2 regions of the Cupriavidus sp. 94F1 genome follow, and region 2 is predicted to be linked to the other one. Evidence: riboswitches for the same ligand, from Rfam matches in the RefSeq annotation. Region 2 holds a riboswitch; the other holds the start of a gene.
The links. A riboswitch is a leader RNA that binds a small molecule or an ion and turns the genes downstream of it on or off. The one in region 2 is predicted to bind glycine.
Positions count from the first base shown of each region.

Region 1: another riboswitch for glycine. It lies ahead of AC3FJ6_RS23205 (D-amino acid dehydrogenase); the one in region 2 lies ahead of gcvT (glycine cleavage system aminomethyltransferase GcvT).

Region 1 covers NZ_JBYOJT010000012.1:88,250-103,613, forward strand. Annotated here, with positions in the region: gene AC3FJ6_RS23185 (M81 family metallopeptidase) at 1-321, shown strand, start outside; gene AC3FJ6_RS23190 (hypothetical protein) at 381-848, opposite strand; gene AC3FJ6_RS23195 (diguanylate cyclase domain-containing protein) at 996-2,573, shown strand; tRNA gene AC3FJ6_RS23200 (tRNA-Leu) at 2,665-2,751, shown strand; gene AC3FJ6_RS23205 (D-amino acid dehydrogenase) at 3,106-4,374, opposite strand; glycine riboswitch at 4,538-4,636, opposite strand; gene AC3FJ6_RS23210 (M20 aminoacylase family protein) at 4,696-5,907, opposite strand; gene AC3FJ6_RS23215 (MFS transporter) at 5,961-7,289, opposite strand; gene AC3FJ6_RS23220 (LysR family transcriptional regulator) at 7,569-8,483, shown strand; gene AC3FJ6_RS23225 (type 1 glutamine amidotransferase domain-containing protein) at 8,519-9,199, opposite strand; gene AC3FJ6_RS23230 (cytochrome b/b6 domain-containing protein) at 9,305-9,865, opposite strand; gene AC3FJ6_RS23235 (PepSY domain-containing protein) at 9,868-10,134, opposite strand; gene AC3FJ6_RS23240 (LysR family transcriptional regulator) at 10,389-11,387, shown strand; gene AC3FJ6_RS23245 (DUF6630 family protein) at 11,404-11,910, opposite strand; gene AC3FJ6_RS23250 (ArsR/SmtB family transcription factor) at 11,942-12,631, opposite strand; gene AC3FJ6_RS23255 (H-NS family nucleoid-associated regulatory protein) at 13,367-13,489, opposite strand; gene AC3FJ6_RS23260 (helix-turn-helix domain-containing protein) at 13,744-14,034, opposite strand; gene AC3FJ6_RS23265 (hypothetical protein) at 15,221-15,364, shown strand, end outside.
Region 2 covers NZ_JBYOJT010000003.1:570,966-586,329, forward strand. Annotated here, with positions in the region: gene AC3FJ6_RS10335 (YbdK family carboxylate-amine ligase) at 1-488, shown strand, start outside; gene AC3FJ6_RS10340 (MBL fold metallo-hydrolase) at 570-1,316, opposite strand; gene AC3FJ6_RS10345 (L-serine ammonia-lyase) at 1,395-2,771, opposite strand; gene AC3FJ6_RS10350 (DUF421 domain-containing protein) at 2,829-3,371, opposite strand; gene gcvP (aminomethyl-transferring glycine dehydrogenase) at 3,479-6,403, opposite strand; gene gcvH (glycine cleavage system protein GcvH) at 6,482-6,862, opposite strand; gene gcvT (glycine cleavage system aminomethyltransferase GcvT) at 6,975-8,102, opposite strand; glycine riboswitch at 8,192-8,313, opposite strand; glycine riboswitch at 8,335-8,422, opposite strand; gene AC3FJ6_RS10370 (YMGG-like glycine zipper-containing protein) at 8,516-8,740, opposite strand; gene AC3FJ6_RS10375 (UvrD-helicase domain-containing protein) at 9,024-11,117, shown strand; gene AC3FJ6_RS10380 (response regulator) at 11,470-12,201, shown strand; gene AC3FJ6_RS10385 (ATP-binding protein) at 12,206-13,504, shown strand; gene AC3FJ6_RS10390 (ABC transporter substrate-binding protein) at 13,526-14,695, opposite strand; gene hemN (oxygen-independent coproporphyrinogen III oxidase) at 14,941-15,364, shown strand, end outside.

The DNA of each region.
Region 1 (15,364 bases), on a different contig from region 2:
CCGATGATGCACGGCATGCTGGCCGATGTCGGGCCCGTGGCGCTGCTGGGTATCGGCGGCGTGCAGGTGGTGGTCAGCGGCGGCAAGGCGCAGATGCTCGATCGCAACCTGTATCGCGTGGGCGGGGTCGAGCCCGAGGCGATGAAGATCCTGGTGAACAAGAGCTCGGTACATTTTCGCGCGGACTTCCAGGGCATCGCCCATGCCGTGCTGGTGGCCAAGGCCCCGGGGCCGATGACGGCCGACCCGGCCGACCTGCCGTGGACGCGCCTGGCGCCCGGCATCCGCCTGAAGCCGATGGGCGAGCCGTTCCGGGCCTGACGCCTGACGCCTGACGCCTGAAGCCTGAAGCCTGACGCCGGGCGACCACGCGCCGGCGCTCAGAGCTTCTGCAATGCGGCCAGCCGGAAGATCTTCGCCCACAGGTTGGCGGCGTCCCGGTCGGCTACCGGTATCACCCATTCGCCCGGCTTGCCGTGGCGCAGGCCGACGACCACATACCAGCGGCCCTGGCGCGCCTCGGGCCGGGCCGCCTCGATGTCCGCGAAGATCAGCACCTGGCGCTGACCGTTCATCTGCAGCACGCAGTTCTTGCGTTCGGCGTCGACCTTGAGCGTCCCCCATTCTCCCCTCAGGGCCAGGATGCGCTCGCCTTTGACGCGCCGGCCATGGATGGCCCGGTAGCGGCGCAGCGCCGCCACGCACAGCGCCGCCAGTATCGCCAGTATGAGAATGTCGGCGGTGGCGCCGGCCAGCATGCCGGAAGCGGCCGTCACCAGCTGGTAGAGCCGGACCAGGCCATAAACGAAGGCAACGAGGATCGCGATGCCTAGGAGGATGAAGGGCACGTCCTGATTCCTGAAGGGTGGCGGGTAGGGCGGTGGATGCGGGCAGCGTCGGGGTATGCCCCGGCGCCAGTGTCGGACCGTGCGGGCCTATAATGGTTCGCCCCGCATCGCCGGACGGGGTTTGCCATCCGGTTCGGCCCATCGTCAATGCCATCGTATCCTCTCGTCCTTTGCCTGACCATTGCCGTGGTGTGCAGTGTGGGCATGGCCGTCGCGGCCTGGCCGCGCCGCGATGACCCTACCGTCCGTGCATTCCTGGTGCTGGCGGCGGGCGTCACCATCTGGAGCGGCGGCCGGTTGCTGGAAATCAGCGAGACGGCGCTGCCAGGCCGGATCTTCTGGGCCAAGTTCCAGTATGCGGGCATCGTGGCCGTGCCGATCGGCTGGCTGGTGGCGATGGTTCACCTGAGCCGGCCACGCTTTGTCGTGCCGTGGTCGATGCTCTGGGTGCCGGTGTTCTTCGCGGTGCTGACGCTGGCGCTAGTATTCACCAACGAACGCCACCACCTGATCTGGACGTCGATCGAACTGATGCCGCCGGGCGTGTCGCCGGGCGCGGTGTTTCACCACGGCATCGGCTACACCGCGGTGGCCGCCTGGACCTACGCGATGCTGGGCCTCAGCATGTATTTCCTGGCCACCGCCGAGGTGCCGAACGCGGCGCTGTCGGTGCGCGGCCGCAACGTGCTGATGGCGGGGCTGCTCCTGCCGCTGGTGACGCACATCGCCTACCTGTACCGCTGGACCGGCCCGCTGGGCGGCGACCTGACACCGGCCACCTTTTCGCTGATGACCCTGCTGGTGTGGGTCTGCGCGCTGCGCAAGCACCTGGACGATACCGGCCACTACGCGCGGCTGCGCGTGTTCGACGCGATCCGCGAGGGCTGCGCGATCCTGGGCGCCGACGGACGCATCGTCGAGTTCAATCCCGCCGCTGCCCGGCTGGTGCCCGACCTGCGCCGTGGCCAGATGCCGCCGCCGGCCTGGCACCACGCGCTGAGCGACCCCGACGAGGTGGCGCCCTTCATTCCCGATGGCCTGGGCTACGAACTGACGGTGGAGCCCGTGTGCCGGATGGACGGCAAGCAGATCGGCCTGCTGGTGTTCATGCGCGATATCAGCCGCTACCAGTCGCGCGAACAGGCGCTGGCTACGCAGCTTGGCGAAACGGCGGAGCAGCTGTCGCGCGTGCAGGCCGACCTCGATATCGACGCGCTGACCGGCATCCCCAACCGGCGTTACTTCCAGCGCGAATCGCTGGCCGCCGTGGCACGCGCCCATGAGCGCGACAAGGAAATCGGCCTGCTGATCCTGGATGTCGACCTGTTCAAGCAATTCAACGACCTGTACGGGCACCCCTGCGGCGACGACTGCCTGCGCCAGGTGGCCGAAGCCCTGACTGGCGTGCTGCGGGGCCCGCAGTTCTGCGCCCGGCTGGGCGGCGAGGAATTCGCGGTGGTACTGCCGGATTCGTCGGCGGACGAAACGCGAGCCATCGCCCGCAGCATGGTGGCGGTGGTGCGGGACCTTGCCATTCCGCACAACGGCACGCCCGTGCAGCCCTACGTGACGATCAGCGTGGGCGCGGTATGCGCGGTGCCCGAAGCCCCGCGCCTGGAGCCGCTGCTGCACCGCGCCGACAGCGCGATGTACCGCGCCAAGCGGGCGGGGCGCAACCGCTACGTGGTTGACGGCAGCCTGTACCTTGGGGTGCAGAACAGCTGATTTTGACGATCCCGTGAAAAAGGGCTTGCAAATCGCCAGAGCTTATGTAGAATTCGCGTCTCGCTTCAACGCAGCAATGCAGCGAAACGAAGCCCAGATGGCGGAATTGGTAGACGCACTAGGTTCAGGTCCTAGCGGTGGCAACACTGTGGAGGTTCGAGTCCTCTTCTGGGCACCAATTTTGAAAGCCCTGCTCAACGAGCAGGGCTTTTTCATTTCCGGCCCAGAAAGGGCAGTCCCTGCGGACTGCCCGCGGGGACTCGAAAAGCTTGCGCTTGCCAGCGCAAGCCGGGGTCGCGCCTGGGTGACCGAGTCCTCTTCTGGGCACCAATTCAAGACCCCGCTCAACGAGCGGGGTCTTTTCATTTGTACGCCCAGAAAGGGCAGTCCCGGGCTTTCGCCGGGCTGGCCCTCTCCCCCGACCCCTCTCCCGCGAAGCGGGAGAGGGGAGAACACCAACGGCATATCGACGGCGGCGGTTTGCTCCCCTCTCCCGCACGGCGGGAGAGGGGCGGGGGAGAGGGCGGGCGTATCAAGCTGCCACGCCGCCCACGCCCTGGCCCACCGCAACGCGCGCGTCCTGCGTCGCGGCCTGCCGGACCACATCCCCCACCATCTCGGCCGTCACGGCCGATAGCGTCCAGCCCAGGTGTCCGTGCCCCGTGTTGTAGAACACGTTGGCGGCGTGGCCACGGCCTACGCGCGGCATCATGTTTGGCATCATCGGACGCAGGCCGGCCCAGGGCACCACGCTGCGCGTGCTGACGCCGGGGAAGCAGGCATGCACCCAGTCGACCAGCGGACGGATGCGGTCGGCGCGGATGTCGCGGTTGATGCCGTTGAACTCCGCCGTGCCGGCCACGCGGAAGCGGTCTGGGCCCAGGCGGCTGGTCACGAGCTTGGTTTCGTCGTCGAGCAGGCTGACCGTCGGCGCGCTGGCCTGGCTTTGCGCATCGTTCAGGTTCACCGTGATCGAATAGCCCTTCACCGGATAGATGTTGACGCGGTCGCCCAGCTGCCGGGCGAAGGCGCGGCTGGCCACGCCAGCGCACACCACCACGCCATCGAATTCGCGCGATGTGGGCAGGTTGTCTTCCGCCGACACCACGGTGGCGCGCCGCCCCGTGGTGGCCACCGCGCGCACATCCTGGTTGTACAGCGTGTGCACGCCCAGGCGCTGGATCGCCGCGGCCAGGCCGCTGGTGAACTTGTGGATGTCGCCCGTGGCGTCGCTCTCGGTGTAGTAGCCGCCGTAGTAGTCGCCGGCCAGCGTGGGCTCGATGTCGCGCATCTCGGCCGGCGTGACCGCGTGGCGCTCCAGCCCGCCTTCGGCCAGCAGCTTCGACACCCGGCCGGCATGCTCGAATCCCGCCTTGTTGCGATAGATATGCAGGATGCCGCGCCGCTTCAGGTCGAAGTCGATGCCTTCAGCGTCGGCCCAGGCGAACAGGTGCTGGCGCGCGGCGATGGCCAGGCGCGCGGTCTCGACCGTGTTGGCGCGGTAATGCGGAATCGACGCCATGAACTCGGCGAACCAGCTCAGCTTGTGCCAGGTGGGGCGCGGATTCACCAGCAGCGGCGCATCGGCGCGCAGCATCCATTTGAGGCCCTTGGCCAGCGTGGACCAGTGCGTCCAGACTTCGGCGTTCGAGGCCGACAACTGGCCGCCGTTGGCGAACGACGTTTCCATGGCCGCATAGCGATGTCGCTCGAACAGCGTGACGGAGAACCCGCGCCTGGCCAGCGCGTACGCGGTCGTGACGCCGGTAATACCGCCGCCGATCACTGCAATGGTTTTCATGTGGAAGGGTCTTTCAGGACGTCATGAGGTGGCAGTCCACGGCGCACCATGCGCTTCTCGCGGACGCCCCCTCTGTCCTTGACCTGAGAGATTCGCGAGCCGGGGCTCGCTTGCTCCTTCGGTACCGCCGGCCGACGTACAAGCCGGGGTTCTTCAGAGTTCCATGGCGATACCGGTCCTTTTGCCTGAGAGTTTCCGGGGCGGTTGCTCCTTCGGCGCCGTGCTGCCTGGCGGCAGCGACGGGCTCTCCCGATATCGCGGGGTACAACGGTGGCCACTATGCCATAGAAATTAAGGATTCGGCCATCAGGTTTGTTGCCGTCAGGCCGAAGGCACCAGAAAGCGTTGCGCCAGCCGCACCCAGGCCGCGGCGCCCAGCGGCAGCACCTGGTCGTTGAAGTCGTAGCCGGGGTTATGGACCATGCAGCCGCCGAATTCTCCTTCGCCGTTGCCCAGGATCAGGTAGCAGCCGGGCACCGCATCGAGCATCCAGGCGAAGTCCTCGCTGCCATTGAGGCCCTTGGGCGCCTGCGTCACCACGTGCTCGGCGCCCACCAGCTCCTGGCAGACCTCGGCAGCCAGTGCGGTAGGGCCGGCCGCGTTGACCATCGGCGGCGTCAGCTGGCGATAGTCGATCTGCGCCGTCACGCCGTGGGCCTGCGCGGTCAGGCTGACAATCTCGTGGATGCGGGCTTCCACCAGCGCGCGCGTTTCGGGCCGCGCCGCGCGCACATTGAGGCCGAGCTTGACCTCCTCCGGAATCACGTTGTGCGTGGCACCGGCGTGGATGAAGCCGACCGATACCACGGCGGTGTCGTCGGGCGCCACGCTGCGCGCCACCACCGTTTGCAGCGCGGTGATGATGGCGGCCGACGCGGCAATGGGGTCCTTCGAACGATGGGGCATCGCGCCATGGCCGCCGACGCCGCGGATCGTGACATCGGCCACGTCGGACGACAGGCTGACCGGCCCCTCCAGCACCCGAAACGAACCGGCCGGCACGCCGGGCATGTTGTGCAGCGCGAAGACCGCATCGCACGGAAAGCGCTCGAACAGGCCGTCTTCCATCATCGCGCGCGCGCCGCACAGGTTCTCTTCGTCGGGCTGGAAGATCAGGTTCAGCGTGCCGTCGAAGCTGCGCGACCTGGCCAGCGCGTGGGCGGCGGCCAGCAGGATGGCGGTATGGCCATCGTGCCCGCAGGCGTGCATGCGGCCGGGCGTCTTGCTGGCGTAGGGCAGGCCGGTGGCCTCGACGATCGGCAGGGCGTCCATGTCGGCCCGGATGCCCAGCCGTCGCGTGCCGTTGCCGAGCTTCAACTGGCCCACCACGCCGCTCTTGCCAATGCCGGTGTGCACGTCGTAGCCCCAGCTTTCCAGCAGCGTGGCCACCAGCCGGCTGGTGGCGCCAACCTCGAAGCCCAGTTCGGGCTGCGCATGGATCTGGCGGCGGATATTGACGAAGGTCTCGGTGTCGATGGCAGGCAACAGGTGCGGCAGCAGCTGAAACGGGGTCAGGGTCGGTTCTCGGGTCATGGTGAGGTCTCGGAAAGTCAGGCTCGCGGCGTCGCGACGGATATCGACAGGGATCAGTGTTCGCGTTTCTCGACGATGCGCAGCACGGCCACCAGGGCCAGCACGCCGCACGCCATCATGTAGAAGGCGGGGGCCATCGGGTTGCCAGTCTTCGCCAGCAGCCATGTGACGACGAACTGCGACGACCCGCCGAACACCGTCACGCCCACGCTGTAGATCACGGCCAGGCCCGTGGCGCGCACGCCGGCGGGCAGCATTTCCAGCAGCATCAGGAACAGCGGCGTGGTGCCCAGGTTGATGCTGGCGGTCAGCAGCGCGGACATGCCCAGTACCAGCGGCACGCTCGGGTAGTGGTTCATCAGCCAGAACGCGGGATAGACGGCCAGCAGGCTGAACAGCAGCGACCCGGCCACCAGCGGCTTGCGGCGGTCAAGGCGGTCCGCCAGCGTGCCCGCAATCAGCGACACCACGAGCAGCGTGACGCCCGTGACGCAGCCGGACAGGAACGACAGCGACGCCGGCATATGCAGCACGCGGATCATGTAGGTCGGCATGAAGAACACCACCAGGTACATCGTGGCCGTACCGGCGGTGCCGGCCAGGATGCCCAGCACCACCTTGCCGGCGTGACGGCGGAACAGTTCGCCGACCGGGCTCGGCGCATGCGCGTCGGCCTCGTGCGTCTCGTCGAGATTGGCGCGGATATAGAGACCTACCGGCGCGATCAGCAGCCCGAGCAGGAACGGCACGCGCCAGCCCCAGCTTTCCAGCGCGGCGGTGGGCAGCAAGGCATAGAGCGTGGCGCCCGTGGCCGCGCCCGCCAGCGCGGAAATGCCCTGGCTGCCGATCTGCCAGCTCACGCGCCAGCCGCGGCCCTTGACGTCGCCGCCTTCCATCAGCATCGCCGTGGAGGCGCCAATCTCGCCGCCCAGCGAAAAGCCCTGCAGCAGCCGGCCCGCCAGGATGGTCAGCGACCCGAACACGCCAGCGGTGGCGTAGGTAGGGGCCAGCGCGATGCACAGCGTGCCCAGCACCATCAGGCCGATGGTCAGCGTCATGGCGGCCTTGCGGCCATGACGGTCGGCATAGTTGCCGATCAGTACGCCGCCCAGCGGCCGCATGACAAAGCCGATGCCGAACGTGGCCACGGCCAGCAGCAGCGACCCGTACGGGCTATCCGACGGAAAGAAGAGCTTGCCGATCAGCAGCGAGAAGAAGCTGTAGACCGTGAAGTCGAACATTTCCAGCGCATTGCCGATGGAGCATGCGGCGATCAGCCGGAACTGGCTTTGCTTTGCCCTGGCCGGGGTGACGGAAGTGGCGGGGGCGGCGACGCTGGCAGCGGAGAGCGGCGTGCCGGCGGGCAAGGTGGCGTCGTTCATGTGGGGCTCCACGAACTGGGTTGCGGAAATCGTGGAGCCCTGGCGGGCATCCATCGCTCAGGTTGTACGTCCTTGGCGATGCAGTATTCCGGCAAACACGCCGCCCCGAAAATCATTTATTGTCATCGTGATAACGAAATGGCATCACCGGCACCATCACTGGCCACGTACCATCAGGACTAGTACCTACGCGGCGCATTCCGGTGTGCCATGCACGGCAATTGCGCAGGCGCGCACCATCGCAAGGCATCGGCGGCAAGCCGGTGGGGAGAAACCCTGATGAAGCTGCAACAACTGCGCGTGCTGCTGGCGGTGGCCCAGCACGGCAGCATCCACGAGGCTGCGCGTAGCCTGCATACCTCGCAGCCGGCGCTGTCGAAGGCCATTGCGGAGCTGGAGCGCGAACTGGGCGTGACGCTGATGTCGCGCTCGGTGCGGGGGGTGAGCCTGACGGCCTATGGGCTGGCGCTGGTACGGCGCGCCACGGTGGTGGAGCAGGAACTGCGGCACGCGCTGGAAGATATCGAGTCGATTCGCGGGCACGCCGAGGCGCAGCTGCATATCGGCTTTACCGCCGTGGCGTCGAGCGGCGCGCTGCCGGAGGCAATGGCCGCCTACCGGCAGAGTTATCCGAATGTGACGCTGCGCGCGCTGGAGTTACGTCCGCAGCAGATCCTGGAAGGGTTGCGCGAGGGGCGGCTCGATCTTGGCCTGATCTCGACCAACAGCGGCCCCGGTGGCGGCGGCATGCAGTGGGAGCCGCTGTTTTCGGTGGGCATGGGCCTGGCCGTGCGGCCCGGGCATCCGCTGCGCCGTGCGCGACGCCTGCGTGCGCTGCTCGATGCGGACTGGCTGACGCTCGACCCGCTGGACGATCCCGGCAGCCCCCTGGCAAGCCTGATGCGCCTGCACCGCCTGGACATGCCCAGGCGCATCGTGCAGAGCGCGTCGAACCTGCTGGGGCTGCAGCTGGCAACCAGGACCGACCTGATCAGCGTATGGTCGAACTACGTGTTCGACGGCACGGGGCCGCTGAAGCTGGACCCCGAGGCCCTGGTGCGCTTGCCGATTGCCGACGAGCTGCCCGACTTCCAGCTTTTTCTGGTCTATCGCTCCGAGGACCTGATGACGCACGCCTGCGCGCAATTCACGCGCGAGGTGCGGCATGCGGCCAAGCCGCGCCGCGCACGCTGAGTCAGGACGGGGCGCGCGGACGTGGCGGCCAAAGCCTACTTCTTCAGCAGTCTCAGCAGTTCGTGGGCGCCAGCTTCGGACGAAGCGGGGTTCTGGCCCGTGACCAGCTGACCATCGACCACGGCGTAGCTGCCCCAGTCATCGGTGCGCGAGAACTGCCCGCCGTTTGCCTTCAGTACGTCTTCCACCAGATACGGCACGACACTGGTCAGCTGCACGGCCTCTTCCTCGGTATTGGTGAAGCCCGTGACCTTGCGGCCCTTGACCAGCGGCTCGCCGTCGGCCCGCTTCACGTGGCGCAGCACCCCCGGTGCGTGGCACACCAGGGCCATGGGTTTGCCGGCGCGGTCGAAGGCTTCGATCAGCGCGATGGAGCGCTTGTCTTCGGTCAGGTCCCACAGCGGGCCGTGGCCGCCGGGATAGAAGACCGCGTCGAAGTCGTCGGCCTTGACCTGATCCAGCGTCAGCGTGGCTGCAAGCTGCTTCTGGGCGGCCGCGTCGCCCTGGAACCGGCGCGTGGCATCGGTCTTGAAGTCGGGTTCGTCGCTCTTGGGATCGATCGGCGGCTGGCCGCCCTTGGGTGTCGCCAGCGTGACGTCGACGCCGGCATCCTTGAACACGTAGTACGGTGCCGCGAATTCCTCGAGCCAGAAGCCGGTCTTCTTGCCCGTGTTGCCAAGCTGGTCATGCGAGGTGAGCACCATCAGGATCTTCATTGCCGTTCTCCGGGTTGGTTGGCGCCGCGGCCACGCACGCGCAGCGGCGTTGGCAACCATCGTAGGCAGCGCGCGGCAATTCCGAAAGCCCGACGTTTCCGGTTATCAGGGCGAGGGGTCGGCGTCGCGCTGCTTGCGTCCGGTAAGCATCGCGGCGATCAGGTTTTCGCGGCCCTTGAGGCTCATCGCGATGGCCGCCGCCACATGCAGCGCAATCAGGCCGAGCAGCGTATTCGACAGCCAGCGATGAATGTCGATGGGCCAGTCCTCGCCCCAGAACGGGTCGAGCCGCGACATCCAGCCTGTGACGGCCAGCGCCAGGATCAGCGCCCACATGGCCAGCATCGTCACGGCGCCCAGCGGGGTATGGCTGACGAAGCGCGGCGCGCGGCCGCGCATCAGTGCACGGCCATAGGCCAGTACGCCGGCGGGACGCGGCAACCAGGCCCGGAAGCGCGCATGCTCTGTGCCGACGAAGCCCCAGACGATGCGGAACAGCACCAGCCCGGCGGCCACGTAGCCCAGGATGCGGTGCAACGGGTCGCCGGAGTCGTCGATCAGGTCATAGCAGACGATGGCCGCCACGCTCCAGTGCGTGAAGCGGACGGCCACGTCCCAGACGCGAATCGTGTCGCGCGGATAAACGCGATCCGCCGGGGTGGCCATGCTTACTTCCCGATTTCCGATTTGACGACGTCCAGCGTCTTGGTATCGAAATAGATCTCGGCCTTCTTGCCGTCCTTCGTGGTGCCGTAGATTTCGTAGCAGTTGCCGTCGACCTTGAACTTCTTGATGTTGTAGCCCTGGGCCTCGATCTTGGCTTTCGCGTCGGCCTCGGGCATCCATTCGGACTTCGGATGCTTCTCGCATTTGGCGCCTGCGAACGCGGCAGTGGAAAACAGGCCGACAAAGGCTGCGGCGACGATCTTGTGCATGGCTCAACTCCTCGGACAAATAAGCCCATCTGGGCGGGGTGCAGGCATCGTAGAGCCTAATGAGATCGATTCTCAATATAGGTTTTCCCGATGCCCGTGGCCTGCCATCGCACACTCGCCGAAAATGTCACGTCGATGTCACGTTCTCGTAATATCCCTACATTGAACGTGGACTTCATCATTGTTCGTCTTGTGGGACAATCGCGGCCCATCGGGTAAGGGTTTTCCCGGTGCCGAGCTTCGAAAGGTTTCGCATGAAAACGATTGACTGGAAGGACTGGGAAATCTTCTGCCGCGTGGTGGAAGGGGGTGGCTTCACGCAAGGGGCCGAACTGGCCGAAGTTCCGAAGTCATCGGCAAGCGCCGCCGTGGCGCGGCTGGAAGGCCAGCTTGGCGTGCGACTGTTCGAGCGCACCACGCGCCGTGTACGCGTCACCCAGCGCGGCCAGCAGCTCTACGACCGCGTGGCGCCATTGTTCGGCGCGCTACGCGAGATCAGCGCCGAAGCGGCCTCGGTCAGCGCCGAAGTGAGCGGCTCGATCCGGATCGCCACGCCCTACGAGGTGGGTTCGCAGCATCTGTCGCCGACAGTGAACCGGTTGCTCAAGCAACACCCGTCGCTGCGCGTGCAACTGGACATGAACTGGGACCAGCCCGACCTCATCCGCCACGGCTACGACCTGGCCTTCGTGATGACCGATACGAGCCTGCATGACAGCTCGTTCGCCAGCAAGCGCGTGGTGCTGATCGAGCGCGCGTTCTACGCGGCGCCCTCGCTGATTCGCGAGCGCGGCCTGCCGCGCGCGCCGCAAGACCTGCAGGGCTGGCCGACCGTGGGCAACCTGGACGATTCGAACTGGGAATTCGTGCGCGATGGCGTGGAGACGTTTTCGCTGGATGTGGCACCGCGCATCTGCACGCACAACGCCGAGGTGCGGCTGAAGGCGGCGGTCGATGGCCTGGGCGTCACGCGCCTGTCGCCGCGCTTCGTCCACGAGCAACTGGTGCAGGGCCAGCTGGTGCGCGTGCTGCCCGGCTATTCGTCGTCGCCGCTCAAGGTGTATGTGCTGATGCCCGCGCGCAAGCTGATGCCGGCCAGCGTGCGCGCCTTCCTGAACGCGCTGGAAGAAACGCTGGGGGTGCCGGAGAACGCGCGCCGTCCCACTTCGCGCCTGGGAGCCACCTTGCTGCCGGACACCGCCGAGGCGCCGGACGGGGAAGACGCCGCGCCCACGATCCTGACGCTGGAGTGACCGGCCGGCGCGCGATTCAGTAAGGCTGGTCGCCGCTGCGCAGGTCGAAGCCGAGCGTGTCGGCAATCTCCAGCATTTCGTCGTCGTCCTCGCTGCGCGTGATCCAGCCTGCGTACGCGTCGCCGCCGGTATCCCAGTTCCACAGCGTGTAGCCGGCCACGCGCAGCTGGTCGGTGGCCAGCTCCATCAGCTCGGGCACGCTGGTGCCCTCCAGGAAATCCTCGTCCTCGGGGTCGTCGGTGCCCCAGTTGATCTCCAGGTCGATGCGCTCGCAAAGCTGGTTGAGACAGCCGATGAAGGATTCGACGTCCTTCCAGTCGACATGGAAGCCCGCTTCCCAGTCGATGATCTCCTTGATCTGGAAGAGCAGCATCTCGGCGTCGGCCTCGTCTTCCTCGGCGTCGTCCAGGGCTTCCTCGAACAGCGCCAGATGCCGCGTGGTCTGCTGGGTGTCTCCCAGATTGATCAGCGCAAACAGGCGGCTAACCGCGTCCTGCGCGTCGTCGTCCAGTTCTATTGCCATCTGTGGCTCCTTTGTGGTCCGGCTACGCCTGTCATGCGGCCACTTTCCCGATCTCGCGATGCCCCCGCGGCGTCACGCGCAATGCCCGTGACGCCTGGGTAGGCTCGATCCAGCCCTTCTCGAGCATGGTTTCCAGCAAGGCGGCACCCAGCGCGCCGCCCAGATGGGGCTTGCGCTCGCTCCAGTCGGGACAGGTGCAGGCGAACTGGCGGCGCTTGCGCCGCGTGGCGCCGAGGTCAATGCCCAACTGCGCCATGGCCTGCGTGCCGTCGCCGGTCAGGTCGATCCGCGTGCCGTCCACGGCCAGCCATCCCGCCTGCGACATTCGTTCGAACAGACCCACCGCAAGTTCCCCGGCCAGGTGGTCATAACAGGTGCGGGCCTGCCTGAGCGCCGGCGGCGTCCCGCGCGAAACGGGCACGGTCCGCATGCGTGGCGGCTGGCTGACCAGCGACGCCGTGGCCAGCGCCTCGATGGCCACGCCGATTTCCGGCGCGGCCAGACGGTAGTAGCGGTTGCGACCGCGCGATTCCACGGCCAGCAGGCCGCCATCGGACAGCCGTGCCAGATGGCCGCTGGTGGACGACGCCGACAGCCCGGCGATCAGCGCCAGCTCGCCCGCGGGCCGGGCACTGCCATCCATCAGCGCCCACAGCATCGCCGCGCGCCCGGGATCGGCAAGCAAGCCGGCCAGCTGGCTGATGCCTGGAGCGTATTCCATAGTTCATGCATGGGTGAAGGGACGGATGCAAGTATAGGCAATTCGTGGCGCAGCTGATCTCCGACAATTTTCGCCTTAAACGACATTTATCGTCTTAAATAACAATTATCGTCTTAAATATACAATTGCTGCCATAACAAATGTCTTCTTGAGGCCTAGGCTGTCGACAGCAAGGCCCAGCGCCGGGTCTGCCTGTAATTGGGGTACGGTGGCGCAGACGCCAAATTCCTGCTTCTCGCCCCGCCTTCATTGGTGAGTTACCGTCCGGCGAACGAAAGGATGGTTTTCCGACATGCAATCCACGACTGTAAAGTGCGATGGCGTGCGCTCCACAGTAGTCAATTCACAGCAGCCGCGCAGATCCGAAGGGCTGTCGGTGATCTACGGCCGACAGGCACCCGAGTAAGGAACTGCGATTGCTGTGTACTTTCGCCTTTAGACTACGCCCGAGAGGGTATCCAGTGGCCCGTGCGGATTCCAGGAATGAATCTGTTCGAGAATCCTCTGAAGGGGTGAAGGGGTGAAGGGCTGAAGGGGTTGTGCGCGCGGAATAAAGGTTGGGAGGGCGCTCCGGAAAAGACTGGGATAACGCCGGAAACCCAAGCTAGGACTGGCTTCCCAATCTTTAGGATCTCGTCCCTTGGACCGTCGGACGGCTTTGGGCTGACCTACGTTGCGCAGACATTGGCTGATCTTGTCGGGCAGAGGCTGCTCCCTCAGCGTCTACATTTTAGGTCAGATTTTTGGAGGCGTTAGAAGCCCACTACTCGGCAACGCTCCAGGTTTCCGGTCAGCCACTTTGGGCGTCTTCCCGCGCCCGCTCCAACTTTGACCCGTTTCCGGGTGAATGAAAAGCACGTGCGTCTTGAGTGAGTGTTTCGCTTTTCTAGACTGTTCACCGTGACATGGATAGCTGGTCGATCGTCGCTATCCAATAACTGCTTCAGATCTTCCGGTCCACGATCCACACTTCTCAGCAATCTGAGAATCTCCTCAATCGCAAGCGCTCGTTTGCGTTCAATCTCGTCTAGGACCTGCTCTCGGCGGCGTTTCAGCGCCGGATATTGGAGTCTCATTCGCATTGCCTCCCCACTGTTCGACTTGAAGAGCGGTCATTCCTTCCTTGACGTCCTTGGCTTGTGAGAGCCAGCGTGGGGCCGTTCGATGAACAGTTCCTGCAGCGACACCTCAAGAGCGACTGCAAGCAACACAAGGTTGTCGAGCGACACGTTTACGAGCATTCGTTCAACCTGGCTCACATATGTGCGATGAAGCTTGGCTTCATCCGCGAGCGCTTCTTGCGACCACTTTCGTTGAGCGCGTAGTGCTTTGATGTTGGCCGATAGGTTTGCGCGTGCCTGCTGTTGAAGCGCTTGAGTGTCGTGGTGAGTGTCGTGGGCCATATGGCCGAAAGCATCACCTTCCTCTGGGGTTAGAATCTACAGCCTATGAATCGACAGTTGTTGAATCTACAGAGTTTACATCTCATTCTTGTAAGCCTAAACTTGCTAAGTGGGACACTGCGTTGAGACAACGTGCGTCGCGGTCAAGGATCAATTTTCTGGGTTTCCTTGAGGTCAAGGGCTGCGCTACACGTATGCCTCGGTTGATCGGCTTAGTCGAGTGCCGCGGACGATGAGGCAGTGATCTCTAATTTTCTTGGAATGTCGTGGGGATCGGGATGTTGCGCGTCAGCGTTGAGCACTGGCCGGAAGGCAAAAAGGAGCGAAGCACTACTATAGCTTTCGCCGATATCAAGCGGACCCGAGCGGGAGATCTATCCGATTACGAGGTCGTTTTGTTTGAGGATGGGATGTGGCGGGGCGCGTTTGGGACAGTAGAGAACTATCCGCGTTGGTCCGCCAGCGTGTGGGATCTGGTTGCCCGGTCCCTAGCGAGCGCGTTGTCCGGCGCAGAAGAGTTGCCCAAGCGACCGACACCAGTTGTGGCGCCGACCCACCGATTTGAAGGCGTCAGCTTCGTCCATCTGCGAGAGATTCCGGAGCCGGCACGCAGGCATTTTGAGCGAAGCATCCAAGGCAAGGCGCGTCCTGTAATCAGCGGGTTATCGGACCCATACGCTTGTGCCTGGGACTGGTTTGACTTCATAAATGGATAACCTGTGGCGCGGATGGCGTCGGCGAGATTGCTGCCACAGGTGGAGGCGCGGCTGCCGATTATCGGGTCTATTTGAGGAAGGCCTCCTGCCCGACACGAGACAGGCGACATGCGACCCGTGGTGGTCGGCAAGCATCTGGGATCCGGTCGCCCGCTCTAATGTGCCGCGTTGTCGGGCGGCAAGGAACTGCCTCCGCGACCGGCCGTTCCAGATGTGCCGATCCTCCGGCCCAGTGCGTCCAGTATTCCCTATGTCCGCCTGCGGGAGATCCCGGAGCCGGCACGCACGTTCTTCGCCGACAACATCCGGTACTCCACGGTGCCGGGAATCTGCGAGGATCGCTTTCCGATGGGACTGCGCCTATGCGTGGAACTGGAAGGATCTCTTGAGTGGAGATCGCTAAGAAAACGAGGGCGACAGCAGTTGCGTCTCGATTGTCCAGCGTTCGATGCTACATAGGAGACGCAAGCATGCTTTGGGGTACCGGTTCTCTGGTCAGTAAGCCGACATTTCATCTGGGTGGCTGGAGCATCGTGCAGACAGATGCCGGTGGGGAACACTTGGTAGGCATCGATCTTGATACCGGTGCAGGGCAGGTCAGTAGCGCCATCATT
Region 2 (15,364 bases):
AGATGCGCGCCACCGGGGTGATCGAAAGCATGAAGGACTTCTATTGGGATATCCGTCCCAAGCCGGAGTTCGGCACGATCGAGGTGCGCGTGATGGACACCCCGCTGACCGTTCAGCGCGCCTGCGACATCGCGGCCTATATCCAGGCGCTGGCGCGCTACCTGCTGTTGTCGCGCCCATTCATGCCGCAGGAAGACGACTACCTGGTGTACACCTTCAATCGCTTCCAGGCGTGCCGCTTCGGACTGGAAGGCGAATACGTGCATCCGAACGAACTCACCCGGATGCCGATCGCGGACCATATCCTGTCGATCTGCGACGCGCTGGAGCCTCACGCCGAGGCGCTGGGGTCGCTCCAGGCGCTGGCCAATATCCGCGCCCAGGCGGCGGCGCGCGACAACGACGCACGCCTGGTGCGCACGGTGAACGACGAGGCGCACAGCCTGCGTGACACGGTGCGCCGGACCTGCGAATTGTGGGAATCCTGACGCATTGCCTGGGCTGAGGCCGAGGCCGAGGCCGGGGCTGGGCCGATCCTGGACCAGCCCGCAGCAAGCCCCCCTGGCGCGCTAGATGCCGTGCGGCACGCTGTCCCCGTCGCGGCCGCTGGCCAGCCCCAGCTGCTTGTTGGCCGGGACGGCGACGTCGATCAGCTTGGGCCGCGGCAGGTTCAGGTTGCGCATCATCACGATGAACTCTTCGCGCGTGCGGCCGGCTACCCGGCTGTTGGTGGCGCGCTCGTGGCCAATCGTTGATTCGGTCCGGCCCTTGTAGTCGTGCGCGGGGTAGACGCGGGTGTCGTCAGGCAGACGGAAAAGTTTCTGCGTCAGGCTGTCGAACAGCGTGCCGGCGTCGCCCGACTGGAAGTCGGTACGACCGCAGCCGTCGATCAGCAACGCGTCGCCGGTGAAGATGCGCCGCGTCATGCCTTCGGGCGACGGCTCCTCCCAGAGATAGCTCATGCTGCCGGCGGTGTGGCCGGGCGTGTGGATCGCGCGCAGCACCTGGCGGCCGAACGGAATCGTATCCCCATCGATCAGTTGCTTCAGCGCGGGCTTGATGTCGCAGCCCGACGGCGCGGCGGTGCTGGCGCCCGTCAACTGGGCAAGATGGCCGGCTGACGTGATGTGATCGGCGTGCGCGTGGGTCTCCACGACCCAGGCCAGTTTGGCGCCGGTCTGCTCCAGCAGCGCAAGATCGCGCGTGGACTGGCGATCGACGGGGTCGATCAGCACGGCCTCGCGCGTGTCGGCGTCGATCAGCAGGTAAGTGAACGTGGACGAAGCCTCGTCGAACAACTGGTGAAAGGTCTGCATGGCGGTATTGTTGTGGCAAACCGGAAGTGCTTCCATGATACGTCGCCGGTCAGCGCCGGCCAACGGATGCCACATGCGTCAGCACTCGACGATATTCACCGCCAGGCCGCCGCGCGCGGTTTCCTTGTATTTGGTCTTCATGTCGGCCCCGGTTTCGCGCATGGTCTTGATGACCGAGTCCAGTGACACATAATGCGTGCCGTCGCCGCGCAGGGCCATGCGTGCCGCGTTGACGGCCTTGACCGATGCCATGGCGTTGCGCTCGATGCACGGAATCTGCACCAGCCCGCCCACCGGATCGCAGGTCAGGCCCAGGTTGTGCTCCATGCCGATCTCGGCCGCGTTCTCCACCTGCTCCGGCGTGCCACCGAGCACGGCGGCCAGCGCCCCGGCCGCCATCGAACAGGCCACGCCGACTTCGCCCTGGCAGCCCACCTCGGCGCCCGAGATCGACGCGTTGAGCTTGTAGAGCAGACCGATGGCCCCGGCTGTCAGCAGGAAGTCGACCACACCCTGCGTGTTGGCGCCAGGCACGAAACGGTCGTAGTAATGCAGTACGGCGGGAATGATGCCGGCCGCGCCGTTCGTCGGCGCCGTGACCACGCGACCCCCGGCGGCGTTCTCCTCGTTGACGGCGATGGCGTAGAGGTTGACCCAGTCCATGACCGACAGCGGGTCAGACAGCGTGCGCTCGGCGCGCAACGTCAGGTGCCGATAGAGCTCCGGCGCCCGGCGCTTGACCTTGAACGGGCCGGGCAGTTCGCCGTCCGTGCGGCACCCGCGCGCCACGCATTGCTGCATCACATCCCAGATATGCAGCAGACCGTCGGTCACCTCGTTCTCCGGCCGCCATGTCAGTTCGTTCTCGAGCATGAGCCGGGCAATCGACTTGCCGCTGGCATGGGCCATGTCGAGCATCGCGCGTCCCGTGCGGAACGGGTGCGGCAACTGCTTGCCGGCGGCCAGCACCTGCGTATTGGGCGCGCCGGCGGTGACGACGAAGCCGCCGCCCACCGACAGGTAGCGGGCCTCGCGCAGCGACGCGCCATCGGCATCATAGGCGTGGAACTTCATGCCATTGGGATGCTCGGCCATGGCTTCGCGCCGATAGAACACGATGTGCTCGCGTTCCACGAACGGCACGGTGTGCCGGCCCAGCAGCGACAGCTGCTTGCTGGTGCGCAGCGCTGCCAGCTTGCCGTCGATCGTCTCCGGATCGACCGTGTCGGGCGATTCGCCCATCAACCCCAGGATCACGCCCTTGTCGGTGCCGTGTCCCTTGCCCGTGGCGCCGAGCGATCCGTAAAGCTCCGCGCGCACGCTGGCCACCCGCGCCAGCAGGCCGTCGCGTTCCAGGCCATGCGCAAACATCAGGGCCGCCCGCATCGGGCCCACGGTGTGGGAGCTCGACGGGCCGATGCCCACCTTGAACAGATCGAAGACGCTGACTGCCACGGCTGAACTCCAGATTGGTTGCCGGCGCGGTTCGTGGAACCGTTGGCCGTAAGGCCGCTAGGCCGGCTTGTCCTGATCGGTATGGGCCGGATGACGCCATAGTGCGCCGGGTTCGGCGGGACCGGAAGCAGGCGGCGGGTCCTTCATCTTCACGCTGATGGAGCCATCGGTTTCCAGAATCGCGAAATGCACGTCTTCCACGCGGGCGCAGCCATTGCGGCGCAACACCTTGTGCAACTCGTGCGTGCTGATGCGTTCGCGGCGCATGACTTCCTCGTAGACCTCGCCCTGGTGGATCACGATCTGCGGACGGCCGTCGACCAGCATTTCCAGCGGCCGGCTACGCCACGTGACATACCCGAGCAGCGCATCGGTCCCAAACAACGTGCCCGCCAGGATCAGCCCGGCCAGCACCGAGTTGTCGCCGGCATTCATCGCGTTCTGAACCGCGTTCGAGATGATCAGCAGCAGGACAAGATCGAACGGCGTGAGCTGGCCGATCTGCCGCCGGCCCGAAATGCGCATCAGCAACAGAATGGCGCCATAGACGATCAGACCGCGCAGGACGAATTCCCACCAGGGCGCGCTGAGATTCCACATGAATGAGGCCTCCGCTCAAGGACGGCGCCGGATACCGGCGCCCGCTCCCTGAGCATAGTCCGTCGGCGGCATCCGCGTGTATCGGACGCCGCCTGACGGGCCGGCACTCATTCTTCGGCGTACTCGCTCATCGGCACGCACGAGCAGAACAGGTTGCGATCGCCATACACGTTGTCGGCACGGCCAACCGGCGGCCAGTACTTCTGCGTGCGCAGCGATGCCAGCGGGTAGGCCGCTTCCTCGCGCGTGTACTTGTGCGTCCACTCGTTGCCGACCACCACGGCCGCGGTGTGCGGCGCGTGTTTGAGCGGGTTGTCCTCGCGGTCGAAGCTGCCGTCTTCCACCCGCGCGATCTCGCCGCGGATGGCGATCATCGCGTCGATGAAGCGGTCGAGTTCGTGCAGCGATTCGCTCTCGGTCGGCTCGATCATCAGCGTGCCCGGCACCGGGAAGCTCATGGTCGGGGCGTGGAAGCCGTAGTCCATCAGGCGCTTGGCCACGTCCTCGTTGGTGATGCCGGTGGTCTTCTGCAGCGGGCGCAGGTCAAGGATGCACTCGTGCGCCACCAGGCCATGCTGGCCCGTGTACAGCACCGGGAAGTGCGGCGACAGGCGGCGCGCCACGTAGTTGGCGGTCAGGATCGCGTTCTCGGTGGCGGCGGTCAGGCCGGCCGAGCCCATCATCGCGATATACATCCACGAGATCGGCAGGATGCTGGCCGAGCCGAACGGCGCGGCCGAGATGCCGCCGATGCCGTTATCGTCGCGACGATAGCCGACGCTGTCCTGGTTGGGCAGGAAGTCGGCCAGATGCGCACCCACGGCTACCGGACCGACGCCCGGGCCGCCGCCGCCGTGCGGAATGCAGAACGTCTTGTGCAGGTTCAGGTGCGACACGTCGCCGCCGAACTGGCCCGGCGCGGCCACGCCCACCATCGCGTTCATGTTGGCGCCATCGACATAGACCTGGCCGCCGTGCTTGTGCACGATGTCGCAGATCTGCTGCACGCCCTGCTCGAACACGCCGTGCGTGGACGGGTACGTGATCATGATCGCGGCCAGGTTCCTGCTGTGCTGCTCGGCCTTCTTCGCCAGATCGTCGAGGTCGACGTTGCCGTTGTCGTCGCAGGCCACCACCACGACCTTCATGCCGGCCATCTGTGCCGACGCGGGGTTGGTGCCGTGGGCCGATGACGGGATCAGGCAGATGTCGCGATGGCTCTCGCCACGGCTGGCGTGGTACGCGTGGATGATCAGCAGGCCGGCGTATTCGCCCTGCGAGCCGGCGTTCGGCTGCAGGCTGACCGCGGCGTAGCCGGTGGCGGCGCAGAGCATGGCCTCCAGCTGGTCGATCATCTCGCGATAGCCAACCGTCTGGTCCAGTGGGGCAAATGGGTGGATGTTGCTGAACTCGGGCCACGTCACCGGAATCATCTCGCTGGTGGCGTTGAGCTTCATCGTGCAGGAGCCCAGCGGAATCATCGTGCGGTCCAGCGCCAGGTCCTTGTCGGCCAGCGAGCGCAGGTAGCGCAGCATCTCGTGTTCGGCATGGTGCGTGTTGAACACCGGATGCGTCAGGTAGGCGCTCTGGCGCGCCACGTTGCCCGGGAAGCCGTCGCCGACCGATGCCTCGATCTTGTCGAAGTCGGGCACCGGCTTGCCGTGCGCGAAGATCTCCCACAGCGTGACCACGTCGTCGCGCGACGCGGTTTCGTCCAGCGAGATGCCGATGCGCGACGCGCCGGCGTGGCGCAGGTTGATGCCCCGCTGCGTGGCCGTGGCGTGGAACGCCTCGGTGTTGAAGCCGGTTTCCAGCGTCAGCGTGTCGAAGAACGTCTCATTGACCGGGGGCAGGCCCAGCGCCTTCAGACCGGCGGCCAGCGTGGCGGTCAGGCGATGCACACGTTGCGCGATGCGCTTCAGGCCCTGCGGGCCATGGTAGACCGCATACATCGACGCCATCACGGCCAGCAGCACCTGCGCGGTGCAGATGTTCGAGGTGGCCTTCTCGCGGCGGATATGCTGCTCGCGCGTCTGCAGCGCCAGGCGGTAAGCCTTGTTGCCCTGCGCGTCGATCGTGACGCCGACCAGGCGGCCCGGCATCGATCGCTTGAATTCATCCTTGACGGCCATGTAGCCCGCGTGCGGACCGCCAAAGCCGAGCGGCACGCCAAATCGCTGCGAGTTGCCCACCGCCACGTCGGCGCCCCAGTCGCCCGGCGCGGCGATCAGCGTCAGCGCCAGCAGGTCGGCGGCGGCCACCACCCGGCCGCCGGCCGCATGCACGGCGTCGGCAATGGCGCGGTAGTCGGCTACATCGCCATTCACGCCCGGATACTGCAGCAGCACGCCGAAGGCGTGGGACTGCGCGGCGTCCGCAGCCGGGCCGACCTTCACCTCGATGCCCAGCGGCAGCGCGCGCGTGCGGATCACTTCCAGCGTTTGCGGCAGCACATCGTCGGCCACGTAGAACGTGTTCGACACATGCTTGTGGACGCGCTGCAGCAGGGTCATGGCCTCGGCAGCGGCCGTGCCTTCGTCGAGCATCGACGCATTGGCGATGTCCAGGCCGGTCAGGTCCGTGATCATCTGCTGGAAGTTCAGCATCGCCTCCAGGCGGCCCTGCGAGATTTCCGGCTGGTACGGCGTGTAGGCGGTGTACCAGGCCGGGTTTTCGAAGATGTTGCGCAGCACCACGCCCGGTGTGAGCGTGTTGTAGTAGCCCTGTCCGATGAAGCTCTTCAGTACGCGGTTCTTGCCGGCCAGGCCGCGCAGGCGGGCCAGCGCGGCTTCCTCGGTCAGCGGGGCGGTGAACTCGCCCAGCGACATGCCGTCGCGGCGGCGGATGGCGGCGGGCACCACGGCGTCGATCAGCGCGGCGCGGCTGTCGAAGCCAAGCACCTTGAGCATGTGTTGCTGTTCGGCGCTGTCGGGGCCGATGTGGCGGGCGGCGAAGGCGTCTCGCGCCTCCAGTTCGGCCAGCGTGGGCCGTGTACCTTGGGCGGCGGCATTCATGGGAAGCGGGGCGTTCATGGCAAGGAATCTCGGGGAGCGGGCGGCGGGCAGGTGGTCGGCCTGTCCGCCGCGCGCGGCATCAAACAGTCAGCGCGATCAGGCGCCGACGCTGGCCTTGTAGGCGTCGACGTTCATCAGGCCGTTCACGTCGTCGGCGTTGGCCGGCTTCAGCTTGAACAGCCAGGCGTCAAAGGCGTTGGCGTTGACCGACTCGGGCGCTGCCGAAGCGGCGTCGTTGACGGCGATCACTTCGCCAGCCACCGGGGCGTAGATGTCGGAAGCTGCCTTCACGGACTCCACCACGGCCAGGGCGTCGCCGGCACCCACCGACTTGCCCACTTCGGGCAGTTCCAGGAAGACGATGTCGCCCAAGGCGTCCTGGGCGTGGTCGGTAATGCCGATCGTCAGCGTGCCGTCGGCTTCGACGCGCACCCATTCGTGCGACTCGGTGTACTTCAGGTCAGCGGGGAAGTTCATGAGGTTCTCCGGGATACAGTTTGTTTCTTGTTTCATTCACCCGGTCCGCAGCAGGTTGGGCTCGATCGGACGGGCGGAAGGGCGACCGTTTGATGTGAAGCCGGGCGATGCCTCAGCTCACGAGTGCCTTGCCATTACGCACAAACGGCAGTTTAACCACAGTCGCGGTCAGTTTGCGGTCACGAATCTCGACCTGGACGTCGGTGCCAGGCGCCACGCCCTTCGGCAGGCGGGCGAACGCGATCGACTGCTGCAGGCTGGGGCTGAACGTGCCGCTGGTGATTTCGCCGGCGCCTGCCGCCGTGATGACCTTCTGGTGCGCACGCAGCACGCCGCCCTTGTCGCGCAGGATCAGGCCCGCGAACGTCTGTTTCTGGCCGCCTGCCACCAGGGCCTGCTTGCCGATGAAGTCGCGCTCGCTCTGCAGGTCGACCGTCCAGGCCAGGCCGGCGTCCAGTGGCGACGTATTGATATCCATGTCCTGGCCGTACAGGTTCATGCCGGCTTCCAGGCGCAGCGTGTCGCGCGCGCCCAGGCCGGCCGGACGTACGCCCGCGGCGATCAGCTTTTCCCAGATGCCGGCGACGTTCTCGGCCGGTACCACCAGCTCGAAGCCGTCTTCGCCCGTGTATCCGGTGCGGGCGACCATCAGTTCGCCCATTTCCGGGTCTTGCACGACCAGCGCGTTGAACGGCTTGAGCGCGTCGGCCGGCTGGGTGGAGGGAAAGGCCTGGTAGACCTTGGCGCGGGCGTTGGGGCCCTGCACGGCCACGATGGCCAGCTTGCCGGTGGCCGCCGGTGCCACATCGCCGCGGCGCGGTGTGATCGTCACGCCGCTGCCAGTGGCCGCATTGCGCGACTGGATCCATTCGATATCGCCAAGGGCCGTGCTGGCGTTCACCACCAGGCGGAAGTGGTCCTCGGCAAAGAAGTAGACGATCAGGTCGTCGATGACGCCGCCTTTTTCGTCGAGCATGCACGAATACAGCGCCTTGCCCGGCGTCTGCAGCTTGTCGACGTTGTTGGCCAGCAGGCCGCGCAGGAAGGCGCGTGTGCCCGCCCCGTGCAGGTCGACCACGCACATGTGCGACACGTCGAACATGCCGGCATCGGCACGCACGGCATTGTGTTCCTCGATCTGCGAACCGTAGTTGACCGGCATGTCCCAGCCGCCAAAGTCGACCATGCGGGCGCCGAGGGCGCGGTGGATAGCGTTGAGGGGCGTGGCCTGGAGCGTCATGGATATCCTCGGGGGCGGTTCGAAAACGAAAAAAGGGTCATCCGCCGCAACGATCGGGCGCACCAATGTGCATCCAATCCGCTGCGGCGGATGACCCCTCTGTCCTCGATACCTGAGAGATTACGAAGCCGGAACTTCGTGCGCCCCTTCGGTGGACATGCTCACCACGGCGTCAGGGCAGTGGCGGATGTCGCTCTCCAGAGTGCGGCATGCATCGTGTGCATGTTGCATGCCGATCCGGTCGGTCCATGGTGCCTGAGAGTTTGCGGGTGGTTCCCCTTCGGCGGCGCAATCGATGCGCGCTCTCCCGGCCGGATGCGCGAGAATGTACGGGACCGGTCAGCCTTTGTCAAACGCGTGCCTGACGCCGGCCGGCGGCCCCGCCCCCGGGATTGGAAACGACGGCGGGCCGGTTAGCGACGGTCCTTCGTCACCACATTACCGACCACGCCGCCCACGGCCGCGCCGCCCAGCGTACCCAACGCGCTGCCGTCGGTCAGGACCGCACCGCCGAGCGCACCGGCGCCCGCGCCAATGGCGGTATTACGCTGCTTCGGGGTCATGTCCGCGCAGCCCGCAAAGCCCACCAGCGTCACGCCGATCAGGGCAACTTTCGAAAGGGTGCGAAGCGTCTTCATGATTGGCTCCTTTGTTGTCATCGAGATCATCGTTTCCGATTTGTTGATATGTCCCGGACCGGTCGCGCCACGCGCAAGACCCGTGCGGTCCTGTGAGATAAGAGGCAAGCTCCATGCCCCGGGATCCGCCGCTTTACGATTGTTACCAGCCTGAAACGCCTCTTGTCGGACGCCGCCCGACACGCCAGTGCGCGCCTGCGGCGCGTGTTAACATCGACGCCTTCGGCGCGCCATCCCTCCAGGTGCGCCATGAGCCATTCCGCCTGCCACGTTCCCCAGCCTCATGACTCACGGACTCAATGCCGCGCAATCCGAAGCGGTGCGCTACCTGGACGGCCCCTGCCTTGTGCTGGCGGGCGCAGGATCGGGCAAGACCCGCGTGATCACGCAGAAAATCGCCCACCTGATCGAGGACAAGGGGTTCGAGCCGCGTCACATTGCCGCCGTCACGTTCACCAACAAGGCGGCGAAAGAGATGCAGGAACGCATCGGCAAGCTGATGGAAGGCAAGACCACGCGCGAAGGGAAGCGCATTCCACTCAAGCAGCTGACGGTTTGTACGTTTCACTCGCTTGGCGTGCAAATCTTGCGCATGGAAGCCGAGCATGTCGGGTTGAAGCCGCAATTTTCGATCATGGATTCGGACGACTGCTTCGGGCTGGTCCAGGAGCAGCTGAGCACCACCGACAAGAAGCTGATCCGCAGCGTGCAGAGCACCATCTCGCTGTGGAAGAACGGCATGGTCGACCCCGAGACCGCGCTTGCGCAGGCGGCCAATGCCGACGAGCACCAGGCCGCGATGGTCTATCGCAACTACGTGGCCACTCTGAACGCGTACCAGGCGGTGGACTTCGACGACCTGATCCGCCTGCCCGCCGAACTGTTCGCGCGCGACGAGGCCGTGCGTTTGAAGTGGCAGAACCGGCTGCGCTATTTCCTGGTCGACGAATACCAGGACACCAACGCGTGCCAGTACCAGCTGCTGAAGCTGCTGGCCGGCGGCTCGCACCTGCGCGCGCCGGCGTTCACGGCGGTGGGCGACGACGACCAGGCCATCTATGGCTGGCGTGGCGCCACGCTGGACAACCTGCGGCTGCTGCAGACCGATTTTCCGGACCTGAAGGTGGTCAAGCTGGAGCAGAACTACCGCTCGACCGTGCGCATCCTGGAAGCGGCCAACGCGGTCATCGCCAACAACCCGAAGCTGTTCGACAAGAAACTGTGGTCGGAACACGGCATGGGCGATCCGATCGCCGTCCACCCGATGAACGACGAGGAGCACGAGGCCGAGTCGGTGGTGTTCCGCCTGTCCGCGCACAAGTTCGAGCGCCGCGCGCAGTTTCGCGATTACGCCATCCTGTATCGCGGCAACCACCAGGCGCGCCTGTTCGAGCAGATCCTGCGGCGCGAGCGCATTCCGTACGTGCTGTCGGGCGGCCAGAGCTTCTTCGACAAAGCCGAGATCAAGGACATCTGCGCCTACCTGCGGCTGATTGCCAATCCGGACGATGACCCCGCGTTCATTCGCGCCATTACCACGCCGCGCCGTGGGGTGGGCAACACCACGCTCGAGGTGCTGGGCACGTTTGCGGGCCAGGCCAAGGTGTCGCTGTTCGAGGCGGCGATGATGGGCGGCATCGAGGCCAGGCTGCAGCCGCGCCAGCTGGAGCCGCTGCGCACGTTCTGCGAATCCATGGTGCGCCTGGCCGACCGCGCGGCCCGCGACCCGGCCACCGTGGTGCTGGACGACCTGATGGAAGGTATCCACTACGAGGCCTATCTGTACGATACCTTCGACGAACGGCAGGCGCAGTCGCGCTGGACCAATACGCTGGAATTCCTGGACTGGCTCAAGCGCAAGGGCACGCGTCCGGAGGCCGAAGGCGAAGCCGGGGCCGAGGCCACGGGCGCCGACACGGCCGACGGCTTCGGCGACGAAGGCAAGAACCTGCTCGAACTGACCCAGACCGTGGCGCTGATGAGCATGCTCGAAGGCCGCGAAGAAGATCCCGACGCGGTGCGGCTGTCGACCCTGCACGCGTCGAAAGGCCTGGAATATCCGCACGTGTTCCTGGTGGGCGTGGAGGAGGGCATCCTGCCCCACACACGCGAGGACGAAGACCTGGACGACGAGAAGATCGAGGAAGAGCGGCGGCTGATGTATGTGGGCATCACGCGCGCGCAGCGCACCCTGCAGATCAGCTGGTGCAAGAAGCGCAAGCGGGCGCGCGAAACCTATTCGGTCGAGCCGTCGCGCTTTATCGCCGAGATGAAGCTGGAGGAAGCCCCCGCACCGCAGGACACCACGCCGGCGATGAGTCCGAAGGACCGGCTCGCCGGCCTGAAGGCGCTGCTCAACAAGCCCGTCGCGGCCTGACTTGATACAAGGCCGACAAGACTGCCGGGGTCGGGCTCACTACGATTGGCGGCGCGTGGAAACGTCTCTCGGACGTTCCTGCGACGCACCGCGCCCGCCCTTCGGCTGCGGTGTGGCTGGGCGCATGCGAGCCCGGCTTCTTCCCTGTTGAACGCTCCCGGATGCGGCAGCACCGGGGGCGTATTTTTCCCCCGGCCCGTACGCGCTGCGCCACCACCGCCCGGCCCCCGCATCGCGGCCCTAAGTGTCGTGCGCGGCACGTATCAAAATTGATACAAAGCGGGCATCGCCTGTGATCTCCCGGCTGGTACATTGGCCGATCGGATGTCCCGCGTATTCCTCACTTTTCCCCATGGACCTGTCGCCCAACCTGCCCATTCGTCTGCTGATCGTCGATGACGACCCCCAGATCCGCGCCATGCTGGCCGAATATCTGGCCACGTTCGGCATGGAGGCCGAGGGCGCGCAAGGCGGCGCGGCGATGCGCACGGCGATGGGCCGGCAGGACTACGACCTGGTGATCCTGGACCTGTCGCTGCCGGGTGAAAACGGCCTGACGCTGTGCCGCGAGATCCGCGAGCAGAGCAACCTGCCCGTGATCATGCTGACCGCGCGTGCCGAACTGGCCGACCGCGTGGTGGGGCTGGAAGTCGGGGCCGACGACTACGTGACCAAGCCGTTCGAGATGCGCGAGCTGGTGGCGCGGATCCACACGGTGCTGCGCCGCAGCCGTGGCGACGTACGCCGCCCGACGCCTGCCCCGGGCGGGCACGAGATGCGCTTCGGCTGCTGGCGCCTGAATGCCACGCTGCGCCAGCTGGTCGATGTGGAAGACACCGTGGTGCCGCTGTCCAACGCCGAATTCCGCCTGCTGCTGACGTTCATCGAGAATCCGAACCGCGTGCTCGACCGCGAGATGCTGATCAACAATGCGCGCGGCCGTGACCTGGACGTCTTCGACCGCAGCATCGACCTGCTGGTATCGCGGCTGCGCCAGAAACTGCGCGACGACCCGCGCGACTCGTCGCTGATCCGCACCGTGCGTGGCGAAGGATACGTGTTCACCGGCAACGTGGAGCACTGAAGGCATGGCTGCTGCGATTCCGCCGACCAGCGGCGGTGCTTCGGCGATACGCGCCGAACCGCGCGCCGCCGGGCCGGCCAGACGCCGCCGGTTCAATTCCATGTTCATGCGGTTGTTCTTCGTGATGACCGCGATCATGCTGGCCGTGCATGTGCTGGGCGTGACCGTGATCGAGAGCGTGTTTCCGCGCCCGGGTTCCGAACGCTACATGGAGCGCATGCGCCGCGCCGCGTCCGACGCCGAGGCGGCGGGCCAACTGGTGCCCAGCGGCACGCCCGCGCATCCGCTCGAAGGGGTTTTCATGCCCGACCGGCCGCCTGGCGCGCCGGCCGGCATGCGCGGCAATGAACCGTTCGATTTCGATGGCCCGCCGCTGCGCCCCGAAGCGTTCGGCGAACGCCGGCCATTCGACCGTCCCCCCGGGCCGCCGAAGGGATTTCATATCCGTGGCATCTGGCCGCCGCACCTGGGCCTGATCTTCCAGCTTGCGGCCATCCTGATCGCTTCGTGGGTGGGCGCCCGCCTGCTGGCGCGGCCGGTGCAGCAACTGGCCAGCGGCGCCAACCGTCTGGCGCAGGACGTCCATGCACCGCCGCTGGACGAAGACACCGGCCCCGCCGAAGCGCGCGACGCCACGCACGCGCTGAACCTGATGCAGCAGCGCATCCGCACCCAGCTGGCGCAGCAGTCGCGCTTCCTGGCGGCGGTGTCGCATGACCTGCGCACGCCGCTGACGCGCATGAGCCTGCGTATCGAGCGCATCGAGGACAACGACGTGCGCTATCGCCTGCGTCAGGACCTGGCCGAGATGAATGGCCTGATTGACGCCACACTGTATTACCTGCGCGAACGCGACGACGGCACCGGCCCGCGCCAGCGGGTGGACATGGTGGCGCTGCTGCAGGCGGTGGTCGACGACGCCCAGGAAATCGGGCAGGACGTGCGCCTGTCTGGCGAAGCGGCGCCGCTGCTGGCCTATCCGGCCGAACTGCGGCGCGCCGTGGTGAATCTGGTGGAAAACGCCCACCGCTATGGCGGCGCCGCGCACATCATCCTCACCGACAGCCCCGAGCGCGTCTCGATCGATGTCTGCGACAACGGTCCCGGCATTCCGCCGGCCGAACTGCAGCGTGTGCTGGAGCCGTTCTATCGGTTGGAGTCGTCGCGCAGCCGCGCCACCGGCGGCGTGGGCATGGGCCTGTCGATCGCCGCCGATATCGTGGCGCGCCACGGTGGCGAACTGAAGCTTGCCAACCGGGCGGAGGGAGGGCTGCGCGTCAGCATCACACTGCCGCGCGCCTGATCGAAGCGATCCAGCCCCAGCTCAGGCGCGCTGCGGCAGGCCGCTCTTGCCGATCGCCGCCAGCTGCACGTACTGCGACCCGCGCAGGCCACGCGTGAAGTCCAGCGTGAAGTCCCCGACGTCGATGCGGGCCTGCAGCGCGCGCCGCAGTTCCGCCGTACCCGACGCCTTCATGCCGGTGGCCGCGCGCACCAGCCAGGCCGCACCAATATAGCCGGCCAGCGTGGCAGGCGAGGGCGGCTCGTCCAGGTACTGCTTCATGCGGGCCACGTGCTCCTTGACGACGCGCAGCGTCGATTCCTGCGGCCCCGGTGCAATCTGCGTCACGACCATGCCGCCCGCGTAGCCGGCGCCCAGGATCTCGCGCGCCGCCGACGGACTGACCGCCGAAAGGCCTACCAGAAACCCGTACCAGTTTTGCGCCGCCAGTGCGCGGCCCAGGCTGCCATAGGCCAGCGTGTCGCCCGCGACGATCACTGCGCCCGGCCGGGCCGCGGCAATGCGCCGTGCGCTGTCGTCGAAATTGCCAGTCAGCGCCACGGCGCGCGTCGAGATGTCCTTTTCCAGGCGCGCCAGCCATGGGGTGCCGACGCCGAGCGTGCCGGCCGCGAAGTCGGGCGACACCGCCAGCGCGATGCCGGTCAGCCCGTAGCTGCGCAGCTGATGCACGGCGGCATCGAGTTCGGCCTGATAGTCGGCGCGCGTGAACCACACGTTGTCGGCGCTCAGCGCCAGCCCCGACAGCGGCGCGACGATCTGCACCCCGCGCCGCGTCAGGTCGGCCGAGCCCGCCAGCGTGGGCAGCAGGCTGTCGCCAGGCCCGAACAGCACCTCGGCACGTTCGTTGTCGGCCAGGGCCACGGCCTGTGCGGCGGCGCGCGGGTTCGAGGCGTCCGCATCGCGCACCACGTGAACGATGCGCAGGCCGGCGTTGCCGGCCGGCGACGCATTGAAGGCATCAAACATCACCTTGGCGCCGGCCAGATAGTCCCGCGCCTGGTCGGCCTGCGGCCCCACGCGATCCACCAGGTGGCCCACCACAAGCTGGCGGCGCAGAACCTGGCCAGCCGGCTGCGCCATCGCGGGCAGCACGGCGGCGGACGTCAGGGCGCCGAGCCTCTGCAATGCGCGGCGGCGGCCTGTCGAAGCGGGCGGACACGCGGGGGGCGATTGCGGCAAGGCTGGGCGCATGGCAGTGAGAGTCGGATGGACAGGATGTGCTGCGGAAAGCGAGTGCGGGCTGGACTTGATACTTGGCGAGCCGGGCCAGAGACTATCGGCCGTTCATGACGCTTCCGTGACTTTTGCCCGACATGAGGCCCCCCGTTGGCGGGGCTGGCAGGTGTAGGTCGCCATGATCTTGATGCGCATCAAGGTTGATGCACCGGGCGAGGCATAGCATCGATTGTCATTCCGCCCACAAATCGAGTCTCCGCATGTCCGCCCCCATTCCAGACGCCGCCGGCACGGCTTTCGACCGCCGCGCGCTTGCCGATTTCCGCAGCCTGGCAGGCCGCATCGACGGCAACGGCCCCCGCTATACCTCCTACCCCACCGCCGACCGCTTCCACCAGGAAGTGGGCGACGCCGGCTACCAGACGGCGCTGCAGGCGTGCCGCGCCGATTCGCCGGCCCCGCTGTCGCTGTATCTCCATATCCCGTTCTGCGAAAACATCTGCTACTACTGCGGCTGCAACAAGATCATCACCAAGGATCACAGCCGCAGCGCGCAGTATGTCGACTACCTGTCGCGCGAAATGGCGATGGTCGCCGGGCGCCTGGGCGAGCGACGCGCCGTGATGCAGTCGCACTGGGGCGGCGGCACGCCGACCTTCCTCGACCCCGCTGAAATGCGCCGGG